4 regions of the Pseudoalteromonas sp. NSLLW24 genome follow, and region 1 is predicted to be linked to each of the others. Evidence: predicted binding sites of a transcription regulator. Region 1 holds the regulator's gene; each other region holds the start of a gene.
What was found. Region 1 encodes LexA, which represses DNA repair genes until DNA is damaged. Its sites were predicted from a motif close to TACTGTATNNNNATACAGTA; they were not measured.

Region 1 (6,119 bases):
ATAGCCAAAAATGCCATTTAGCTAGCGTGATATTAAACATATTGCCCGTCCACTTGGGCAGCCAGTAATAGGCCCCCGCCATTATCGAAAATACAGCCCCTGTTACTAATACATAATGAAAATGCGCCACTACAAAATAAGTATCGTGGTACTGAAAGTCAGCAGGTGTAATTGCCAGCATCAACCCCGAAAAGCCACCTAAGGTAAACAGCACAATAAACGCAATACTAAAAAGCATTGGCACTTCAAAAGTTATTGAGCCTTTCCACATTGTGGCAACCCAATTAAATACTTTTACTCCTGTAGGTACCGATATAAGCATGGTCGCGTACATAAAAAACAACTCGCCAGCGACCGGCATCCCAGTGGTAAACATATGATGAGCCCATACAATAAAGCTCAATAGTGCTATGGAGGATGTGGCGTATACCATTGAGGCATAGCCAAAAAGTTTTTTACGAGAAAAGGTAGGTACTATTGTAGATATAATGCCAAAGGCAGGAAGAATCATTATGTATACTTCGGGATGACCAAAAAACCAAAAAATGTGTTGGAACATCACCGGGTCGCCACCGCCTGCGGCATCAAAAAAGCTGGTCGCAAAATACTTATCGGTAAGTACCATAGTGACAGCCCCTGCAAGCACTGGCATTACCGCTATTAATAAAAAGGCAGTAATTAACCACGTCCATACAAATAAGGGCAACTTCATCCATGTCATGCCGGGAGCACGTAAGTTCACTATAGTTACAATCACATTGATTGCGCCCATTATTGAGCTAATCCCCATAATATGTACGGCAAATACAAACAATGCAGTATTGTCATTACTGTATGTTGTAGACAGTGGTGCATAAAAAGTCCAACCAAATGCAGGACCCCCACCAGGCATAAATAACGATGCCAATAGGATTAAAAACGCAAACGGTAAAATCCAAAAGCTCCAGTTATTCATTCTTGGCAATGCCATATCTGGCGCGCCAATCATGAGTGGTATCATCCAGTTAGCAAGGCCTGTAAAGGCCGGCATAACCGCACCAAACACCATAATTAAACCATGCACTGTGGTCATTTGATTAAAAAAGTGAGGATCGACCAACTGTAAACCTGGTTGAAATAATTCAGCTCTGATCACCATGGCCATTCCACCACCAATTAAGAACATGGTCAGCGAAAAAATTAAATATAAACTACCTATATCTTTATGATTAGTTGTGTAAAGCCAGCGTTTAAAACCTTTAGCTGGGTGATGAGCATGATGAGCTTCATTGGCGTTAGGTTGTTCTACTATGCTACTCATTAGTTCGCCTCCACTTTGGCATCAAGTGCTGCCTGTATTTGACTCGGTTGAATAACATCACCCGTATCATTACCCCACGCATTACGTTTATAAGTAATAACCGCTGCTAATTGCTTTATAGATAACTGTTTGGCAAATGCTTGCATTGCCGTACCGGGTCGCCCATGGATAACTACATCAATGTGATCTTTTATATCGCCAAGCACTATAGGGCTGCCTTTAAGTGCAGGAAATACACCCGGTAACCCCATGCCAGTAGGCTGATGACATGCAGCACAATTGGCCATATATACTTGTTCGCCTAAAGTCATTAATTCTTCTTTTGGGAGGGTTTTATCAAGTAATGCGGCATCTGCTAATGCTGCTTTTTGTTTAGCTTGCTTTGCATCTGCAAGCCACGTTTTAAAATCAGCCTCAGATTTAGCGACCACCACAACGGGCATAAAGCCATGATCTTTACCACACAACTCAGCACATTGGCCTCGGTAAGTACCTTCTTCGTTTATGTTCGTCCATGTTTCGTTTATAAAGCCGGGATTCGCATCTTTTTTAACTGCAAAATCAGGTACCCACCAAGAGTGAATAACATCGTCAGAAGTCATTAAAAATCGTACTTTTTGATTTATTGGCAGTACGAGAGGTTTATCAACCTCAAGTAAGTAGTTAGGATTTTTATCTGCAAGATTCGCTATTTCATCTTGCGGGGTAGATAAAATAGAGTAGAACTCTACATCTTCACCCATATATTCATAATGCCATTTCCATTGCGAGCCTGTAATTTTAATAGTGAGATCAGCTTTGCTGGCATCTTCCATTGCAATTAGAGTTTTAGTGGCTGGTACTGCCATAGCAATTAAAATAACAAACGGGATTGCAGTCCAAAGTATTTCTACTTTAGTGCTTTCGTGAAATTGGGCAGGTACAGCCCCTTTAGATTTACGGTGATGAATAAGTGCCCAAAACATAATTGCGAACACTATCACCCCAATCACACAACATATTATAAATATGGTCATGTGCAGCTGATATACATTATTGCTTATATCGGTTACGCCTTTGCGCATATTGTATTGGCTGTTAGCCAAAACTGGGTGCGAAAAAACACATAATATAAGCCACAAGGTAGAGGTCAGTTTACCCATGTGACGGCTCCTTTGATGCTATTGCGAATGCAAAGCGAAGAGGCATACGGCTTAAACGCCAATTCGTTATTTTTATTTTTTTAGTCAATCTCATTTAATATTGATTGGTTTTGCTGCGCCAACAACGTGTTTGTGTATATTGTGTGTTCTCAAAACTAAAAAGCTGTGAGTTATTATTAGCTCAGCACATTAATAATTAGCTAAAAAATGAACAACAAGCAAGTTTTAGTATAAAAAACAATCAGGTGATATTGAGTAATTAATAAAAAATCAGTAACCAACTAGGTAACAGGAAGTTCAAAAGATGAGCAAAACAAAGGGGTTTAACGCATTCGAAGGGGGAAAATATAAGTGCAAAAAAGTTTACAGCTTAAATTGTCAGTGAGCTATTTATGCCCTATTTTTAGTGCGAATTTAAAACAGAAAATGCGTACTAATTAGTACGCATTTATAAAACTGCTTGTTTAAAAGCTATTTTTAAAGTCACATCCAATCAGCGTTTCTTATAACACCAACGGCTAAGCCTTCAATATTAAAAGACTCATTCTCAAGATCTACTTCAATAGATTCAAAATCGTCGTTTTCAGCATGAAGTAATACTTTACGACCCGCTTTCTCAAGACGTTTTACAGTTACGTCTTCGTCTAGGCGGGCAACAACAACTTGCCCGTTTTCAGCGGTTTGAGTACGATGTACAGCAAGTAAATCACCATCCATAATACCAATATCTTTCATGCTCATACCGTTAACGCGTAGTAAAAAATCTGCAGCCGGTTTAAACATTAATGGATCTATTTTGCAGTGACTTTCAACGTGCTCTTGCGCCAAAATAGGTGAACCAGCAGCAACACGCCCTATAAGCGGTAAACCTAATTGTTCTGGCTCTTCTTCTTCAATTAACTGAATACCACGGCTTGCACCTGGTTTCATTTTAATTGCGCCTTTTTTAGCAAGTGCTTTTAAATGTTCTTCAGCAGCATTGGCACTTTTAAAACCTAATGTTTGCGCTATTTCAGCACGTGTAGGAGGCATACCAGTGTCTTTAATAAAAACTTTAATTAGTTCGAGTATTTGAGCTTGGCGGTTCGTTAATGGTCGCATACAACTGGTTTTCCATACAGTACATTTAACTGTGAGTATATACAGTTAAATAAAAATCGCAAATTTAAATTAAGCCTTAAAATAGCCAAAGTAATTTCACTTGTGTACATTTTAGGGATATAACTAAAGCTAGGTTTATAAATGATTAAAAAAGCAAAGGAGTCATTATGAGTATTTGGTACCAGCCCATCACTTTAGAGCTGTGCAAGCAGTTAGAACAAGGCATTGATGGCCAAGGAACATTAATGAAAACCATGGGAATAGAAGTCACTGAAATTGGTGATGATTACTTAGTAGCCACTATGCCGGCAATTCCTGAGCATCATAACCCAATGGGAATGGTTCACGGCGGTGCTAACGTTGTACTTGCCGAAACAGTTGCCAGCTATGCAGCTAACTTTGTTGTCGATTTTACAAAATTTTACTGCGTGGGGCAGGAAATTAGCGCAAGTCATTTAAAAGCATCTCGCAACGGCACTTTAACAGCAACGGCAAGAGCGTTTCATATTGGCAAACGTAGTTCAGTGTGGGAAATAAAAATTACAAATAGCCGCAATGAGCTGTGCTGCGTATCAAAAATGACCGCAGCAGTCGTAGAGCGAAGGTAGTTACTTTTCGATTGGGTAAATTGTAATTTCCATACCCGCACCAATCGCAGATATACGCAATAATGTATCTGCATCTAAGGCTTGATTAAAGCACTTAGGTGAAGTGCCTGATTCAAAACCAATATCAAACGTTCTACGTGAACAGCTTAACCATTGTTTTAGCGCGTTACGCGAACACGATTCAATAAGCTCACATATATGGTTTATTGCTTTGTCAGGCGTGTTTACTACACCTGTTGCTTCAATACGCGCTAATTGACGGTATTCGTCTTTGTCATAATGTAAAATCGTCGCGACTTTTTTCAAGTCTGCCACTAGCAAACTAATATCTTGCTTTGATTCAAGCTCAAGATCTACATTTAAAAATTGAATTTCCGACATCGTTTCGTATTTATCCTCTAATAATTTCATTGCAAACTTTAACGCAGTTTTACCGTTATACCAAATCAACTATGCTCTATTAACCACTTTATATAGATATTTCGCAGCTTTTAAGTATTTTTTAGCGTTTAAAGCTAGCTGGATATCAAACACTCAGCTCAATTAACAAATAAGTCATGTTAGCAATTTAAGTGTAATCTTTTTTATTTTTAAATGATTACAGTAAGCTATAGTTTAAACTGCGACAAAATGTCGCAGTAACTAATCCCATTAATGTAATAAACTAGCCTCTAAAAATAATAAGACTAAAACATGAATAAAAAAATATTTAAGTATGCTCGCAAGTTACATAAATGGCTCGGTTATTTGCTCGCATTACAAATTTTAGCTTGGCTATTAGGTGGTTTAGTAATGAGCGCTATCCCTCTTGATAAAGTTCATGGGGAGCATCTTGCAACACGTACTCTTAATAACCCATTTACGCAGGCTGATTATGTTGCCTCCCTTGACGATATTGCATCTCAGGTGGTTAATCCAACACAAATAATTTTTGAGAACTTTTTAACCACACCTATAATTACAGTAATAAATAAAGATGAACAGCAAAGCTTTAACGGTATAACAGGCCGACCTTTTGAGCCGCCAACTAAAATACAAATTACCGCAAATGCTAAAGCACACTTACTTATTGATGATCAAGTGACAAGCGCTGTACTGCTAAAGCAAGGTATGCGAGAAGTTGGATATAAAACCAATGTTTGGCAGGTACAATTTGACGACACATTTAACACAACACTGTATTTGTCAGAAAATAACGGCAAAGTTATCACCGTTCGCAGCACACTATGGCGAATTTTCGACTTTTTTTGGATGTTACATATTATGGATTACGATGAGCGAGAGGATTTTAATAATCCGCTGCTTATTAGTTTTGCAGCAACCAGCGTACTTTTTTGCCTAAGTGGAATATTACTACTTATGCAAAACATACGACTAAAACGATTTATCCGAATTAAAAGTAAGAATAAATCAAAGTAGTCATATTGGTTTTTAAGAACTAGCGCACTCTCACCAAAGAGTAAATAAGCCCGAGGAAGTACCCAAGGGCAGATTTTATTCCAAGTGTTTAAATCGACTCAAATGTCGCTTTAACATTTCGTTTTCGAAAATCAACTCATCACGCTCATCCAGCAATTGTAAAACTAAAGCTATTGCCGACCAATCTAACGAAAAGTCATGTTGAATACGGGCCGCTTTTTTAACTAAGGTCACTGCCGATACCGTAAATTGCCACTGCGTAACATGCTTCCCCTCAATTGGAACCGCAATATTGTGCTCAACTAGCTCATATAAAATTGCTTCGCTAATATCACTACTCAAACATAGCTCTTTGCTAGTAAGTAAATCATCTTTTTGTGTCACGATAATTTGCATTATGGCTTGCTCCAGTTATTACGGGGATCAAAGTGAGCTTTTTCGGCTAATTCTTCCCAAAGTTTTTTACTGGTATCATCAACAGATGTTGGATTAACAATTTTAAGCACAGCAAATAAATCACCTTTGGCTTTTTTACTCATTAATCCCTTA
Region 2 (6,119 bases), on a different contig from region 1:
GGCCGCCCATAAATTTTTCAATTATGGCGAGTAAATATTTGCGATCCATATAATCAAAACCACTTTTATCTACGTCAATCATATCAAGCGCTTGCTTAGCTACTTCGGCATTTACTGTACCGTCAGATTTTACCTGTGTGTAATCGCGTACACGGCGTAATAAACGGTTTGCAATACGTGGTGTACCACGTGAACGTTGTGCAATTTCGGTTGCGCCATCATCACACATTTCTAAACCAAGATAATGTGCAGAGCGCCCTACTATGTGCGACAAATCTTCTACAGAATAAAACTCTAATCGCTGCACAATACCAAAACGGTCACGTAGTGGCGATGTTAGCGAGCCTGCTCGCGTAGTGGCACCAATAAGTGTAAATGCAGGTAAGTCTAATTTAATAGAACGCGCAGCTGGGCCTTCACCAATCATTATATCAAGCTGGTAGTCTTCCATTGCGGGATACAGTATTTCTTCAACTTGCGGGCTTAGCCTGTGTATTTCATCAATAAACAGTACATCGCCTTCTTCTAAATTAGTAAGTAACGCAGCTAAATCGCCTGCTTTTTCAAGTACAGGGCCGGATGTTGTTTTAATACTTACGTGTAATTCGTTGGCAACGATATTTGCAAGCGTGGTTTTACCAAGCCCTGGTGGGCCAAATATTAATAAATGATCGAGCGCTTCACCACGGGTTCGGGCAGCTTCAATAAAAATTTCCATTTGCTGCTTAACATGAGGCTGGCCTCTGTAGTCGGCTAAAAGTTTTGGTCTTATTGCACGATCTATAGAGTCTTCATTTGTTTTTTCAGTCGCATCAATTAAGCGATCCGCTTCAATCATGGGTTACTCACAACATTGATTTTAAAGATTCTCTAATAAGAACCTCAGTAGACATATCGGGTTTGCTTATCGATTTTACTGCTTTTTGAGCTTGTGGCAATTTATAACCTAATGCAAGCAGTGCCGATACGGCATCATCGGCTGCGTTATTAGCTATTGTCGCATCGCTCATTGGCTCTATTACTGCGCTGTCGCTAAATGGCGTAAATAAATCATTACCCCAATCTTTTAATCTGTCTTTCATTTCGAGTACTAAACGCTCGGCTGTTTTTTTACCTACACCCGGTAATTTAACTAGCGACGTTGAGTCTTCGTTATTTACACAGCTTACAAATTGCTTTGCCGACATGCCCGATAAAATAGCTAAGCCAAGTTTTGGCCCAACGCCATTTGCTTTTAATAGCTCTCTAAACAAGGCGCGTTCAACTTTATTATTAAAACCAAATAATAATTGAGCATCTTCACGCACTACAAAGTGGGTGTAAACAATCGCGTTTTCACCAATTTTTGGTAAATCGTAAAAACAGGTCATTGGCATTTGTACTTCGTAACCGACACCACTTACTTCGAGTAATATTTCTGGTGGCTGTTTTTCGACTAAAATACCATTTAAGCGGCCTATCATAGTTATTTCCTTAAACGTCCTCTAACGATTTTGCTTGCGCTACCCGCTAGTTTAATTAAATTTTGTTCTGAGTGAGCGTGGCAAATCGCAATAGCGAGTGCATCAGCTGCATCGGCCTGTGGCGTACCTGGTAGTTTTAAAATATTTTTTACCATGTGTTGCACTTGAGTTTTATCAGCGCCACCGTTACCTACTACTGCTTGCTTAATTTGCCTAGCTGAGTATTCAAATACGGGCAAGTCGGCCATTGCAGCACCTACAATAGCAGCGCCTCTAGCTTGGCCAAGCTTTAAAGCAGAATCGGGGTTATGCGCCATAAATACTTTTTCAATGGCAAAGGTTTCTGGCGAAAACTGCTCAATAAGCTGTGTAATGCCTTGATAGATCATTTTAAGCCTAACCGGAAAAGGATGATCGGCTAACTTAATACAACCACTGCCTAAGTATGTAAATTTAGAACCTTGGTGGGCAACAACGCCATATCCGGTCAAACGTGAACCAGGATCGATCCCTAAAATAATGGCCAAACAGCACTCCATTGTTATTATTTTTAAATTACGCTAATAATGCCAGAGCACTGTATAAATTACCAGTACAAAGAAAAACAAAAATGCCCACGTGTTAGGTGGGCATTTGAAGGAGCATGTTAGTTTAAGCTTACCCTAGGGCACGCACTAATCCTTGGGTATTTTGTTTAAGTGTTCGGGCAATCATTAAATAGCCTAAACCAGCCACAAATACACCGCCAGCTACCGGACCAATAATCCATATATGCGGATGTAACTTACCTGCTAAATCAAACATTTGTTGCTGCACAATTAAAAGCGCTATATCACTAAAAAATGCAGCAACTAAGCCAGCTAAACCGCCGAGTAATAAAAACTCGTACAAGGTCGCGTTTTTAATTAATCGGCTTTTAGCGCCAAGCGTTCGCAGTATGACAATTTCTTGCATACGCTCACCTAAACTAGCTTGCACTTGCGATATAAGTACAAGCGCGCCACACAGCACAACAATTGCAAGTACAAAGCCAATAGCGAGTGATACTTGCGAAATAGTTGTTTGTATTTGCTTAACAAAGTTATCAATATCAATCGCTGTAATAGTAGGGTAAGTACGCAATAACTGGCTAAAGTCACACTTTTGATCTGGATTTATACGTACCGACGAAATATACGTTGCCGGAAAATCTGCAAGTACATCTGGGCTTAAAATAATAAAAAAGTTAGGTTTAAGCGTGGCCCAATTAACTTTGCGCACACTGGTGATTTTAGCATCGAACGACTGCGAACCAATTAAAAATGTAAGCGTATCGCCTATCTCAACATCTAAACGCTCAAGCATCGACTCCTCTACTGAGGCTTCAGCCATCGCATTTTCACCAAACCACGTGCCTTGTGTTACTTCATTTTGGTCAGGCACATCTTTAAGCCATGTAAGATTTAGCTCGCGGCCAATACCTGCACGTGCTTCTTCGTCTTTTTTCTCGTTGTCTTGCAGCGATACTGAACGTGCTACCAACTCGCCATTCACCGCATTTACGCGCCCACGAATAGTGGGATAAAACTCTGATACTTGAATATCTTTTTGAGCTAAATATTCATTAATTGGCTCAAGCTCATTTTGCGTAATATTAACTAAAAACGCATTAGGCGCATCGGCAGGAAGTTGCGACTGCCAATCAGATATCATGTCGTTTTTAAGTACCACTAAAAACAGCAGTAATTTAATCGCTAACGAAAAACTAATTAACTGTACCGCGTTCACATTTGCACGCTTTTGAATAGATGCAATTGCAAGCGACCAACTGTTACCTGGCTTAAGCCCTAATTTTCGACCGCCACCAAATATTAATTTAGATATCAAAAACAACACACCAATTAGCGCAAGCGTTGAGGCAAACAAAATAAGCGTTATTTTTATGTTGTTACTAAATAACCACATTAATAAAAACACAGTTAGCGCACTCATGCCTAAATGCACACGACTTACTGCCAACTTGTCACCTAAGTTACGGCGCAGCACTCTAAGCGGTGGAATATCAAATAAATCAAATAACGGTTTAATAGAAAACATAACGGCACAAATTACGCCAGTACTTATAGCCACCAGCCAAGGTTTAAAGCCACCTAAAGGTAGCTCTGTGCCCATACTTTTTGATAAGTAACTTGTTGCTATTTCTTGCAAGCCATAACCAATTAACAGCCCAATACTTACCGCCATTGCACATACAAGCAATAAATGGAGCATGTATATTTTGCGGATCATTGAACGGCTACCGCCTAGCGTTTTCATCATCGCTACTGGGTCGTATTGGCGTTCACAATAACGTTTTGCTGAAACGGCTATAGCCACTGCGGCTAAAATAATACCTAATAGGCCGGCAAGTAATAAAAAGCTCTCTGCACGGTTTAAACTATTTGAAATAGGTGATTGACGGTCTTTAACGCCGTACCATTGTTGGTTTTCTTTCATTTGTGGTTTAAGCCACTCGTAAAAGCTATTTATATCGGCCTCACTACCTGCATAAAGTTGGCGATAATAAACACGACTACCTGGCTGCACAACTTCGGTTTTTGCCACATCGTCAATATTAATAAGCACGCGGCGGCTGCTCGAAAATACATTAAATGGCGCATCGGGCTCTTCTACAATAACTTTTGAAACATTAAATAATGCAGCGCCAAGCTCTACTTGCGCGCCTATATCAATATTTAGACTGTAAAATACTGATTCACTTAGCCACACATTACCAGGCGTTGGTCCGCTATTAGCAACCTTAGTTTCACCTGTTAAGGTATCTTTAACTTTTAACTGCCCTTTTAACGGGTACGCACTAGATGCCGCTTTTACCGAGCTAAACTGCATTTCATCATCGGCAAACAACATAGTGTCGAAGTACACCATTTGCGCCGTTTTTAAATTTTGGCTCTGTGCTTTAGTAATAAAAGCAGTGTCCAGAACATGGTCGCTTGCAAGTACACGGTCTGCTGCAATAAAAGCACTGCTTTTTTGCGCAATACTTTGCCCTATTCGCTCAGTAACCATAGACAGTGTAAGCACGGTTAAAACAGCAAGGGCGATAGCTGCGCTTATAACTGTTAGCTCACCACGGCGAAATTCTCGCGAAAATAACTTAAGCGCTAACTTAACCCACATTAGCAACGTCCTCTACTTGGCTTTTTACCAGTAAACCCGCTTCTATTTGAATAATGTGCTCACATTTTTGTGCAAGCCCTTCATCGTGAGTAACCAAAATAAGCGTAGTGCCGTGTTGCGTGTTTAAATCAAATAATAACGACTCAATCATTTTACCGTTTTTGCTGTCTAAGTTAGCCGAAGGCTCATCAGCAAACAATATTTTAGGTGTACCAATAAATGCTCGCGCAATAGCAACACGCTGTTGTTCACCGCCAGAGAGTTGCGACGGGTAATGATCAATTCGATGGCTCAAGCCTACTTTTTCAAGTAATGCAATTGCTTGCTCTTTTGCATCACTTTCGCCAGCAAGCTCTGCTGGTAGCATAACGTTTTCAAGTGCCGTTAAGCTTTGTACTAACATAAACGATTGAAACACAAATCCAATTTTAGCCGCGCGCAGTGCAGCACGCTCTTCTTCATCTAAATTGTGTAATGGCTCGCCATCTAAAAATATTTCGCCGCTGCTTGCGGTATCCAGCCCTGCTAATAAACTGAGTAACGTTGATTTACCAGAGCCCGACGTGCCAACAATAGCAACAGACTCGCCATGCTTGACATTAAAGCTGATGTCGCTGAGGATGGGCAGCTCACCTTCAAAGGTAGAGACTACTTTAGACAAACCATTAACCTGAATTATATTTAATTGAGAAAGCGCTGACATATGACTCATTCAATCCTTCGTTTAGTATTCATTTTATTTTTAGTTATCAAACCGCTGAGCGCAGCAGCCGACAACACGATTTTAATACTCGGTGACAGTTTAAGTGCAGCCTACGGACTTCAACAAGAAGAAGGCTGGGTAAAATTGTTACAAGATAAATACGATGACGAACAAACCGACATTGAACTTATCAACGCCAGTATTAGTGGCGAAACATCTGGTGGAGCCCTACGTCGTTTAGATGCATTGCTTGAGCAATACGAACCCACTCATGTACTTATTGAGCTAGGTGCTAATGACGGTTTACGTGGTTTTCCAGTCAAAAAAATGCAAACAAACTTAACGTCTCTTATTCAAAAAAGCCAAGCAGCTAATGCGATGACCGCCTTAATGGAGATTTACATTCCCCCTAATTACGGTCCGCGTTACAGCAAAATGTTTACAGACACTTTCTCACGCGTTAGCGAAGAAACAAATGCGCATTTAATGAACTTTTTTATGCTCGATGTTGCTGGTCAACCTGAGCTAATGCAAAACGATAGTTTACACCCTAACAAAAAAGCTCAGCCATTAATACGAGATGAGATGTATGACTCGATCAAAAAGTGGTTAAATAAAGACTAGCCAATTAATACACCGCAAGAGTGCCTTTTTAGGTCTCTTGCGTAATAAACACCCAAACAAACAATCGCTTATTGATTTTTAAAAAAATACACGTACTATTGCATACAAATCGGTATGTGGCGCAGCTTGGTAGCGCACTGTCATGGGGTGGCAGGGGTCGAGAGTTCGAA
Region 3 (6,119 bases), on a different contig from region 1:
TCACAGAGAGTCAGTTAAACAGTAGACTCAATAATAGTGTGCATGAAAATCGCCGTGGCGAATTTGCACTATTATTAGCGATGCTGTCACATGACGCACTCGACTTTAGTCAATTTCATTTACCAAAAACTGAAATAGATAATTTAGTTATAGAAGAAGAGGCGTTAAGAAAGCAATTTGGCGCAGGTCCAAAGCAACTTTTAGCTCCTGATGAATATAATATGTTGGTTGGACAATTTAATGCATCATTAATATCTCAAGAAGGAGCGCGCTGTGGTATGACAAGTATTAAGTTAAGACAATGCTTAAGCCCTGAACCACTTGCGATTAGAAATGATGACAAGCATATTCCACTTAATATAATAGATAACTGTGAGCTTGCCGTCAGAAGAAGAATTAAAAGCGAACAAACCCAACTAGCTAATCCCCCTATAGATGCAGCTGCTTTTTACGACAGCCTTAATAATGATGCATTACATCAACCACTTCAGCTCATTGCGGTGTGATATATGATTGTAATAATCACCAGTTAATATATGCTTTATAACGGGTCTGCTTTATATATTTGCTAATAATTGATTTAATGAAAAAAAAGCATCCAAAAATTAAATGCAATTGCTATAATGGCGTCAAATGGTATGACATGAAATGCCATTATCATTAAACCAAGGTAATTAGGAACGTAATGAAGAAAACATTCACGCTAAATCACGAGAAAATCAAATACCCTCGTATGGTTGATGCTGCAAAGCACGAAGTGAAAAAATATTTGAAAAGAGAGCGTAATAAAACGCTACCTGAAGATGCTGACTATTGGGCATTTGACTGTAAGTTTGGTAACACAGCTGAAGATGCGCAAGTTGTGCACGTTGCTGAATTAAGTAACCAAATTGGCGAAATTGAAAAGCAAGGTTTGACCTCTTTCTATGTAGAGATTTTAGCTCGACCTGCTCAACGTCAACAGTTAGATTTAGATGATGACGAATAACACTTAATTTAATTAAGTGTTCGAAGTTTTAAAATGAGCCCAAGTGGCTCATTTTTTGTTTTTATGCATTAAAGATTCACCATAAATCATTTTTATTAGTAACTAATAAGTAGAATTTTAATTTATTAACATTTGCATAACAAAATGTAGTGATATAGGGTGTGTTTAATTAAAAAAACAAAACAGTTGTACCATGCCGATAAATTACTCTGACCACCAATTGAAATTAAGCTTAAAGAGCTCTAAGGTACTTGTCGTTGACGATCAGCTATTAAGCTTAATTGTATTAAAAAAAATATTATCAGAGCATTTTAGTGTAACAACAACGAGCTGTGGTGAGGATGCGATTGAAATTTGTAAACATAATCCGCCAGATATAATACTACTCGATATTAATATGGAAGGAATGAGTGGTATTGAAACATGTCTAAAATTAAAAAATATATCTGAAACACAAGATATCCCCGTTATTTTTGTAACCTCATCTGAAAATCAAGAAGAAGAGTGCTGGGAAGCAGGGGCTGTAGATTTTATAAAGAAACCAACTAACTCGGAAACTTTATATAGAAGAGTGCGCGCCCATATTACGATGAAACTGCAACATGACTTACTCAATCAAAAAGTATTTCTAGATGATTTAACAAAGGTATTCAATCGTCGTTATTTTGATGCGCATTTTTCTAAAATGGAACGAAGCGCCTTACGAGAAAAAGTCGACTATGCACTATTACTCATCGATATAGACTACTTTAAGCAATACAACGATCTTTATGGTCATGTGCAAGGCGATACGGTTTTAAACCTTGTTGCACAAACTATTACTAATAGTTTGCAAAGGCCAACCGATTTTGTTGCGCGTTACGGCGGCGAAGAGTTTGTAGTTGTTCTACCGCATACAAGCACTGAAGGTGCGATTTGTGTTGCTGATAAAATTAAACAAAATGTGGTCGATTTAGGAATATTACACAGATATTCAGAATATGACTTTGTGACTATTAGTATTGGCGGTGCAACCCTACAACCGTACGTAAATAACAAAAACACCTTGCAGATCGCAGATGAAAAAATGTATGAGTCCAAAATGCAAGGTCGTAACCAAGTGTGTTTTTAAGTTTAGCTAGCTAATAAATCACTTTGCCACTTAAAAACACCTTGTAGGTGATAAATATTAAATAAGATTATTTATTACACGCTATGACATTTTTTGTACTTTTTATTGCTACCACATGGGCAGTCATCATTTCTGCCCACTTTAATATCTTCAACAGGATATATAGTGCCATCTAAATAACGCCATTGAGTGTTTTCTTTAATAAACTGCGATTTTTCGTGAAGCTCACAAAATAAGTTTTGATAAAAATATTGGGCTTTAAATTCTACAGTACCGGTATCGCCATCATGGCTTGACCCAATTACATCAAGATTTATAAATCGACAGCTGTTAGCAAAATCATTGATTTCTTTAACCGGATTTTCAGCTTGTTTTTCTTTTGCGTAGGTTTGATAAACATATTCTGCATTTTTAATAACATAAGCACTGAATCGTGAGCGCATAAGTTGTTCAGGAGAATCAGCTTGCTTAACAGATAAGTGAAGCGGCTCGCAGCAATCGGCATAATTGTGCCCACTGCTGCAAAAACATAATGTGGTATTGAGTGAAGTCATAATAATAATACAAAGTCTAAAACATTAGTTTAACAAGCTTATTGGGCGAGTGATATCTCTGTTGTTTGAGACTTTTTAGTAAAACAGTATAGTTTTGTATTCGTTTTACTTAAATCGAACGATAGATTCGTAAGTAGTTGGTTATTAACTATATCGGTCCAGGTAATTACCGCTGCAAAGTTTCCGTTATGTAATGCAGAATTTAATACATACTCTAAATTTACTAGGTGCTTTTGTCTAATAACAAGTAATTTACTTGTATCAATAGAGCATGAGTCAAGTAAAGCTTTGCTAGGTACGTGATCTGGAGCAATTAGTAACGTCCATGCATTAGAGCTATTGTATTGGTGTAATACTTTTAAAAGCTCAAAGGTCGCTGAAATTTCATCTTCAATTTGAATCAAATTCACGCAATCGCTTTGCTCATCTTGTTGGTAACTTTTAACTGTTCTTACGGTAATAGGCTGTAACATAATTTCACTCACTGGGTTTTTATACAGTATTCATATACAGTAGTTTATACAGTGCTTTCGTGCAAGCCTTTTATGCTATTTATTTGTACAGTTATTCAGCTTTTGATCATTGTTTTTATTTTTTGAATTTATAATTCTTTATTAATCAGATTGTTATGGAATTATTTTTGAGAAGGTATTCTAAAAATAAATTTTTGAGCAGTGTCTTCATTTTGGGGTTTTATACTGTATAGGATTATCTTTATAACCATATACAGTATTTTTTTACACTGCATACAGTACTTCTGCTATAGCTAGCTTATGTGTTTTCACTCGTGCGAGGGATCATATGAGAAAACTGGAGTTGGTGGATTTGTTCGTACAAACTTGCCGCATAACATTGAGCATCTTTAAATCGCTTAGTTTCGATATGTTTGCGTATATCTGTAACCGCTGCAGTGGCAGGGGCGTACCCTTGGCTACTTGCTAAGCTTAACCAAGCTACAGCATGAAATACACTTTGTGGCACGCCTTCACCTTTCACAAAGAATAAACCTAAATAAAACTGTGCTCTGTGGTTTCCCGCCATTGCAGCAAGTCGCATCCATTTTGCAGCCAATGGAGCTTGATTATTTTTTAAATAATATAGGGCTTTATTTAACGTACTTTGCTCATCTTTTTTATTATCAACGGGCACAGAGGTATTTTCGGGTTGAGTAACAAAACCTAAAATATTATCTAGCTGTTGCTCTAAGTCTTGCTCACAAGGTGTTGTTTTAAGCATATTGGTTCATTTATTATTTTAACTACTCTAACAGTTTAGTATATAGCAAGGTAAAATGTCCTGTAAAAGATAATTTTTATGTTAAAATCTCGCCACTTTTTACTATCACAAGTTTATTATGTTCGAAGCCTTATTTAAACTGAGCGAAAATAATTCAACAGTTAAACGCGAATGCGTTGCTGGCCTAACTACCTTTATAACTATGGTATACATTGTATTTGTAAACCCGGCTATGCTCGCAGAGGCTGGGATGGATCAAGGGGCTGCATTTGTAGCGACATGTATAGCAGCTGCGATAGGCTGTTTTATAATGGGTTTATGGGCTAACTATCCATTAGCATTAGCGCCTGGTATGGGACTAAATGCCTTTTTTACGTATGGTGTCGTATTAGGAATGGGTTATACCTGGCAAGCCGCGTTAGGGGCTGTATTTATGTCCGGTTGTATATTTTTGTTTTTAAGCTTATTTAAAGTCAGAGAGTGGATTATTAATGCCATACCTCTGGTGCTCAAGCGAGCAATCGCAACGGGTATAGGTGCTTTTTTAGCATTAATTGCCCTTAAAAATGCAGGCATTATTGTCTCAAGCCCGGCAACATTAGTACAGTTGGGCGACATTACTTCTCCAGGACCGTTATTGGCTATATTAAGTTTTTTTGTAATTGCAGCGCTTTTATACCGCGATTTTAAAAGTGGCGTGCTTATTAGTATTTTATTAGTGACTGGCATTGCTTTAAGTTTGGGGCTTGTTGAATATCACGGTGTTATGGCTATGCCACCATCAATAATGCCTACTTTTATGCAGCTAGATTTTGCAGCCGCTTTTGATATATCAATGATGAGTGTTATTTTTGCTTTCTTGTTTGTCGATCTTTTTGATACTTCGGGTACATTAGTTGCGGTAACTCAAAAAGCAGGTTTAGCTGATGAAAAAGGTAACATGCCTCGTTTAGGGCGCGCATTAAGTGCTGACAGCTCAGCAACAATTGCAGGTGCGATGCTAGGTACGTCTACGACCACATCGTATATAGAATCGGTTGCTGGTGTATCTGTTGGCGGACGTACTGGCTTAACAGCTGTAGTTGTAGGCATTTGCTTTTTACTAATGATGTTTTTTGCACCGCTTGCACAAATGGTACCGGCTTATGCTACGGCAGGCGCTATTTTATATGTAGCTGTTCTGATGCTGCAAAATTTAAAGTTTGTAAACTGGGATGATATGACCGATGCAATTCCTGTTACTGTGGTATTACTAATGACACCATTAACGTTTTCGATTGCGCACGGTATTGCACTTGGTTTTATATCTTATACGGCGGTTAAAGTCTTGTGCGGTAAGCAAGATCAAGTCAGTATTAGTGTTTGGATATTAACAGCCTTGTTTGTTTTCAAGTTTGCATTTTTGTCTTAATAGCTAACAAAAAATACAAAAAAGCCTGCACAAATTTTAATTTGTGCAGGCTTTTTTAATGCTTTTATAAAAGCACTACCATTTCTTTTTAGGAGCAAACAGTATATCTAAGTCGTCTTGCTCTTCTTCTGTTTTCTTTTTAAGTGCGCTTGCATTAGAAGCTCTCAGTTCAACACTAATTGCCTCTAAGTAACCCTCAACTTCTAGCCGTTTTGTTGTTACATATTCATCAGAGTAGGTAACTGCGCTGAGTGTTGCCTGCGCTTTTTCAAAGTACTGTCTTGCAGAGCCAACCATACTGGCTGAGCGGGCAGACAAGCCACGTTTTATTTGGCTTTCAATATTAATACGCAGTTGTAGTTTTTCGAGACGTTTATCTTCTAAAACAAAAACTTGGCTATCAATACGACCTTTGCTGTGTTCAGAGCGTAAAATTGAGCGTAATTTTTTAATGCCCTGAATTAGGCCTACAAGTTGTTTGTCATTACTCGGTAGCGTTAAAGCTTCACTGCTATTATCTTGAACTGGATTAGATAAGTGCGTTTTTGCTTCACTTAAGCGGCTTTTAAGTGCTTTAGATGTTTGCGAGTTAGTAACCATTGTATTTAAGGCTTCGTAAATACGGCGCTGTAATGTACGAATTAGATTTTCAGAAAGGGGGATGTTAGCACTATTCATTAGTGCTTCTTCTGTTTCTTCTATTATAGCTTTTTGTTTTGTAAGCTCTTTACGGCGTTCTGCCTCTTGTTTTTCTTTGTGTTGTTGTACAGCACTTACCCAAAGTGCAATCACAATCAATGCAACTATAAGCACTATTAT
Region 4 (6,119 bases), on a different contig from region 1:
CCAAACACAGTGCTTTTAAAGGCGCCAATATCACCACGCAAAGCTTTTTACCTAAAGGGTTAAGCTCGCCAAATTTACACGGCACCGCCATTGCAGGGCTAATTACAGGTAAAGGCGCAAAACTTAACCCGCTTTTAGGCAGTGCCAAGCTTTACAGTGCCGAGGTGTTTTATAGGCAATCTGAATATGCACAAGGGGCTACTTTATTTGCCATAGTAGAAGCACTTGACTGGTTAGTTAGTAATAAAATACCCGTAATAAATATGAGCCTAACGGGGCCAAATAACGCAATTTTAGAAGCAAGTATTACTGCAGCAATAAAACAAAATGGTTTAATTGTAGCTGCTGCGGGTAATCAAGGTCCGGCGTCGCAGCCGTTATACCCAGGCGCGTATAAAAGCGTGATAGCGGTAAGTGCTATTGATTCAAAAAACCACATTTATAGATGGTCAAATAAAGGCGATTACATAGACTTTACAGCCCTTGGTGTAAATGTTGTTACAAGCCAAAGTAATGGAAAATTTAGTAGGGAGTCGGGTACGTCAATGGCGGCGCCGCATGTAAGCGTGGCATTAAGTTGTTTATTGTTAAAGCATGGTAATAATAAAACTAAAGCACTTAACGAGCTTACATCGCTGGCCGTCGATTTAGGCGAGCAAGGCAAAGACACCACCTTTGGTTATGGCGCCATTTACCCACCTAAAAGTGCACTTTAACTGACGCCGATAAAACCGATTGCGTATAGGTATTACTACTAAGCTTTGATTGATAATCGCCATATTCAGCCTCGGCTATTAGTTTTACGTGCTCAAACACAGCTAGGTTATAAAACGCATTAACTACATTTCGGTGCTCATCTCGCGACGGTATTTGCTCAAAAAAATCATCCGTTGTTTGCTCATCGTAATCTTTATTTTGATAACGCCAGCCAGCCCCCACTTTGTTAGCCACATTAAAGGCCGTAAATTTGTGCGTAACTTTAGTAGTAAAGCCGTAACCGTTAAAGTCGTATTGGTTGTCGTCGGCGTTTTCTTTATCAGCACTTAGCGCTGCCATTAGCATGGTTTGGCCATTATTTATAAAATGATAAAGCGCTACATCGGCACCTACGCCGTCGGCATTACGTGCTTTTGCATTAGCAAAACGTTTAGTTTTGGTTTTTATGCTCATACGTAAATACGTATACGGGTTTAAAAAATGGCCATAGTAGGCGCTGGCTTGATTAAAATGTAAAAATGTATCGCCATCTACATTTGCTTTTGCACCATCGTAACGAACCCCTACCTCGTGATTACTAAAGGTATAGCTGCCATCTAAACCATATTGATGAAGGTCTAAATCGTATTGATCAAACTCATCGTAGTCTTGTTGTTCAAACTTATAGCTTGAAGTTAATTTAGCGCCTTTGGTTAATTGCCATTTTGCATTAACACCGGCTGCGGTTTTTATGCCGCTGTCACTTTGCGACGAAATATCGTCAAGCTCCTGAACAGAGAGCGCCGAGTTACTTAATACCCCAATTTCTGCATCTGCATTTAGCTCAAAGCTACTTTTAAAGGGTTTATTTTGCTCAGCTGTTTTAACGTGGTTAGTTTGTGCAAGCACCGCTTGGGCACTAAAAACACACAGTGTCGCGGTTATAACTGCTTTCATATTTATTCTCCAACAGGCCGAATAGGTTTCCCTATTCGGCATTTGTGCAAACACGCTTAGGGCGTGTTGATCTTTGATTGTTGAATTTGCAGCAGTATGTTTGGTTTTTAGGCAAGGCAGAGCCTATGAAGTGTGGTTGTTCCACATAAATAGGCGATAACGCAGCATAAATGCCAAACATGCGCTGCCCTTCGGGTTCTGCCTAGGGGCGATAAACTATTTGTTGTCTACATGGATGCAGGTAAGGGGCGTGAGCAGGACACGGAAGCTTTGCTCAGTTTAACCGCCCCTAGATTGAACAAATTTCAATCCGCAAATTTCAACACGCCCTAAAGGCCTAGGTCTAAATCGTTAGTAATGTTGGTTACTACTTCACTTGCAGTGCTAAGTGCTACATCGTTACTAATTTGATCAGTGACCGCTGCACTCACCTGCCCGCTAACACTTTGCTGTACCGTGCTTTGTAAACTGCTAACCGTACTATCTTGCACGCTGGCAATTAAAGATTGCTGAACACTACTTACAACTTCATTACTGGTATTAATTGCATCACCTACCTGCAGTGCAGAACTCACTGAGTTTGCAGCCGTATTAGTAATTGCTAATTGGTTTGTAAGCTCACCCGCATTAAGCGCATTTGTTGCATCAGCTTGTGTTACTGAATCTGTAGAGCTACTCACATTTGAAAGTAAAGAGGCACTTGTTGGTGTATCAGTAGTATCAGGCTGAGCGGCTTGCTCAGAGCTAACAGAAAGTAATGACGATTGGCTCACTGCAGTCGTTAAATTACCCGCCGATGAGGTTAACTGCGCGGTTGCATCAAGTGCTGTATTGACTGTGGTATTGCCTGTGGCATTTAAAGACGATGCCGATGCATTCAATGAGTTATTTAAAGATGAGCTGGCAGATGCAACTAATGAATTTGCAGGCTCTGCGGCCTCGCTGCTTTCTTGCGCTGAAGTTTGTGTATTATTTGCCGTTGAATCTGTAGCTTGCGAGTCATCAGCCGTTACTTGTGTATTGCTAGATGCGTTTGTGTCATTGCTACCACTGGCTGTTAAACCGTTTTGTGAAAGCGCAATAGATGTAGATGTTTGTTGCTGCGCCGACGTTGACTGGGATATTTCAATATCAGCGGCCTGCACTGCACCTGTAAAAGTACACACACCGCTTAACATCATTACGCTTACAATTTTATTTAATTTAGTCATTGTTTTGTCCTCTAGTTTGTCGGATTGACATAAAGAAGACGATTTACAAAAACACTTTATTCCAAAATAAATTAAAAAATTACAATAAAACCACTTATGACCTAAATTTCAAATACTTAAAGGTAAGCTAATACCCTACGGCGTTAGCGTTTCACTATTTTGTATCAGCAATAACAGCTCGGCAGTGGCGGTTGCATCAGCCAATGCGCGGTGATGGCTGGTTAAATTTAAATTAAAATGCGATGAGAGATTACCAAGCGAATACGACTTTAAGCCTTTAAACGCTTTGCGCGATTCAACCACGGTGCACATTTTTGGCATTTTAAAAAAGTGCCCTGCCATCTCGCATTCTTTTTTAATAAAGCCGTAGTCAAAATTAACGTTATGGGCTACAAAAATACTGCCTGCTAGTTTATCAATTAGTGGCTTTACAACCTCTGCAAATACGGGCGCGTTATAAACCATGCTGTCGCTAATACCAGTTAGTGACGTTATAAATCCAGGTATATGGCGCTCGGGGTTAACTAAGCTCGTCCAGGTATCAATTACTTTACCGTGCTGCACTTTTACAAGGCCTATTTCGGTAATACGGTTACCGCCTTTTAAGCCGCCTGTGGTTTCTATATCAACTACGCTGTAAATACGGTTTGGATCTACAAACCATTTAACCGCAGCAATGTGTACCTCAAAGCCTACGTTTTTTAAGTTATCAATAGTGGTTAATTGGTTGCGCCTAAGCTTATCGCCCGGTGCTTTTACTTCTTCAAAATGTACTTGGCCATTATTGATAACCATTAAGTCGGGGTAGCCGTCTTTTAGCTGTAAATAATGTTTACTCATGGCTGTTAAATGAGTAATTAATGCCTCAAGTGGGCTGTTTAAAATGAGCGCCTCTAGTGGCTCTAATAAATTGCTGCGCCATCTAAACAAGCCGTTAGGTTGGTCAAAGTATTGCGCTGCATTTTTGCATACCAAATTAAGTAATGCTTGTGGCGTTTGACACTGTGCTAAGCGCTCATTTATCTGTGTTTGCTGCGCTTCATAAAAATTACCAAGCCTTAATACTTGCGGATAAATATCAAACTCATTGCATGGTGGATAAGGCGACTCCACAAATAACTCATGCCAAAATACTAAACCAAATAAACTTTGCCAAAGCATGTTTTCGGTATTAAATACAGCCATACCTTGGCGAGTATAATAATCGTTTACGCCCTGCTCTACTTCACCTCGGTACAGTTCATCTATTTCTAGCACGCACTGAGTATCGGCAAGCATGGCACTTAAACGCGAACGTGTTTTTTTATTAAACTTACGCATTAAAAAATCGTCAGCAAAATACAGTAAATCATCAGTAAGTGGGTTTTCGATAATGGCTTCTAATCGAGCTTTTACCCACTCTTTATTGCCAAGCCTGTATTGCTCTCTTATTTGAATTTCTTGTGCTTCGCTATCATCCACGCACCCTTCTAGTAAGCTAAAAGCAAGTTCGCTATCAACTGTTTTTAGCTGCCTATAAAGCCTAACTAATAATTTATTTTTTAATACAACGGCAATGGCACCATGTGTAGCTTGCACTAAAACCTGCGACGCTAAAGCGACGTAATCGCTCTCATCTGTAATGTTTTTAAATGCTAACCGGTAACGGTTTAGTAAATAGTTTGATTGCGCTTCGTCAAGTGTTTCAAAACGCGACAAGCTCTCGCTGTGTCCTTCGCGTGTAGCGGTTAAGCCTAAGTCTCGCATTACAAAACGATTTTGATGATTTACATCGCCGCTGCTTAGTTTGCCTGCAAATAAAAACTCAAAATACTCGTAGTAATCACTGCGGTTATTAATTACATACTGGCTATAAAGTGGCGCAAGCTCTTGTGGGCACGCTTTAAAAAACTCACGCGCAATATCCACCAGCGCGCCTTTAGCAGCGCTCTTTTTAAAGCTTATTTGCTCACTGTAATTACTTAGCAACTCAACCAAAGAAGGCTTAGTTAAGTGCGCTAAAAGCTGCGAATAATGCTGCTCGTTTGGCTCAAATAAAATGCCCGCTTTTTTTAGCGCATAAATAGCCTGATGCGGCGATGTTATTTCTTCATAATTGAGCGATTGCGCCTGCACCAAATAAGGCTTGCGTGAGTACACGCGCGCCAACATGCACTGGCTTTGCTCATCTAGCTGGTTAATTTTACTAATAAATTCACTATGTTTAGGCTCAAGTAAATGCATACATTTACTTGTTACAAACTCAATAAGCTCTTTAAAATGCGCTAAATAGTATTTTGCTGGTAATTCTTTTTTCATAATATCGCCACAACTGTATATAAAAACAGTATCCAGTATTTATGCTTATTATTCAATCTTAAACTTGTAATCAGTAATGCTTATAGTTGTCATATATAAATAATGTAGAGTCGATAAGCACTAAATGTAAAAACCGATATATTGCAAGCCATACAACGAAAGCAAACCATTGCCATACACTGTAAAGGTGGCACCTGCGGCACAAGGTTGGTCGCTGCACTTATTTTAAATTCGACAGGTTACACATAAGAAGAGGTATACAACCTAGTACAAGGCATTCGATCTAAAGCGCTTACTATAGAACTGCAAAAAGAGTATTTTGAGAACTTTAAGGGATAGGCTGTGATTGGGGAGGATTTAGCACTATAAATAGTGCTAAAAATATTATTTTTTAATGCTCGTTATTAGCGAGCGTGGATAACGCTTAACCACTTGTTAGACATTTTTGCTACTGATTAATTTTTCCATGCGTTCTGAATTACTACCAACTCTAACGTAACCTTTTTCAGAATACCAAGAATAAAGAGCACCCTTATCAAGAGTTCGATCAAAAGCATGCACATCAAGCTGTAACTTTGTACACCCAAGCTTAATTGCAACTTCTTCTGCCTTATGAAGAAGTGAACCACCTAAGCTTTGATTTCTAAATTCCGGAAGTACGTATATTTCGTAAATAAATCCAAGTGATTTATCACTCCAATCTTCAAAAGATAAAAACGCAGATTCAAGACCATCACATTTGGCTATAAACTCAAGTGTCCGTCCACTTTGTGCTCTTTCTGCACGAGTACGAAGAGTGCCATTTTGTATTTGATTTAAGTTGTTAATTTTATTTACTTCTATCAAAAAACCTCCGAATAACACTGGTTCCTAACAAGACTGTAGAATAACTCCAACAGCCAAATTCAATTAAAAAACGAGCTCCTGTAATTAACTCTAAGTGTAGTGGTAGAGTAA

Region 2: a site for LexA is predicted at 2,039-2,058, ahead of ruvC (crossover junction endodeoxyribonuclease RuvC). Genes of this name have one in related genera too.
Region 3: a site for LexA is predicted at 3,149-3,168, ahead of I6E72_RS19340 (SulA-like leucine-rich domain-containing protein). Genes of this name have one in related genera too.
Region 4: a site for LexA is predicted at 5,174-5,193, ahead of I6E72_RS17945 (exonuclease domain-containing protein). Genes of this name have one in related genera too.

The regions. Positions count from the first base shown of each region.
Region 1 covers NZ_JADYWQ010000019.1:12,466-18,584, reverse strand. Annotated here, with positions in the region: gene ctaD (cytochrome c oxidase subunit I) at 1-1,300, opposite strand, end outside; gene coxB (cytochrome c oxidase subunit II) at 1,300-2,442, opposite strand; gene lexA (transcriptional repressor LexA) at 2,926-3,543, opposite strand; gene I6E72_RS16690 (PaaI family thioesterase) at 3,711-4,151, shown strand; gene I6E72_RS16685 (hypothetical protein) at 4,152-4,532, opposite strand; gene I6E72_RS16680 (membrane protein) at 4,845-5,570, shown strand; gene I6E72_RS16675 (chaperone modulator CbpM) at 5,646-5,966, opposite strand; gene I6E72_RS16670 (DnaJ C-terminal domain-containing protein) at 5,966-6,119, opposite strand, start outside.
Region 2 covers NZ_JADYWQ010000001.1:38,616-44,734, reverse strand. Annotated here, with positions in the region: gene ruvB (Holliday junction branch migration DNA helicase RuvB) at 1-838, opposite strand, end outside; gene ruvA (Holliday junction branch migration protein RuvA) at 846-1,463, opposite strand; gene ruvC (crossover junction endodeoxyribonuclease RuvC) at 1,466-1,990, opposite strand; gene I6E72_RS00175 (ABC transporter permease) at 2,121-4,622, opposite strand; gene I6E72_RS00170 (ABC transporter ATP-binding protein) at 4,612-5,325, opposite strand; gene I6E72_RS00165 (arylesterase) at 5,326-5,949, shown strand; tRNA gene I6E72_RS00160 (tRNA-Pro) at 6,060-6,119, shown strand, end outside.
Region 3 covers NZ_JADYWQ010000031.1:440-6,558, forward strand. Annotated here, with positions in the region: gene I6E72_RS19320 (VC2046/SO_2500 family protein) at 1-506, shown strand, start outside; gene I6E72_RS19325 (DUF6172 family protein) at 686-988, shown strand; gene I6E72_RS19330 (GGDEF domain-containing response regulator) at 1,182-2,099, shown strand; gene I6E72_RS19335 (YchJ family protein) at 2,174-2,653, opposite strand; gene I6E72_RS19340 (SulA-like leucine-rich domain-containing protein) at 2,692-3,126, opposite strand; gene I6E72_RS19345 (tetratricopeptide repeat protein) at 3,425-3,889, opposite strand; gene I6E72_RS19350 (NCS2 family permease) at 4,008-5,300, shown strand; gene I6E72_RS19355 (hypothetical protein) at 5,376-6,119, opposite strand, start outside.
Region 4 covers NZ_JADYWQ010000022.1:49,119-55,237, forward strand. Annotated here, with positions in the region: gene I6E72_RS17930 (S8 family serine peptidase) at 1-716, shown strand, start outside; gene I6E72_RS17935 (hypothetical protein) at 700-1,653, opposite strand; gene I6E72_RS17940 (hypothetical protein) at 1,983-2,864, opposite strand; gene I6E72_RS17945 (exonuclease domain-containing protein) at 3,000-5,162, opposite strand; partial or broken gene I6E72_RS19800 (protein phosphatase) at 5,292-5,501, shown strand; gene I6E72_RS17950 (GNAT family N-acetyltransferase) at 5,598-6,008, opposite strand.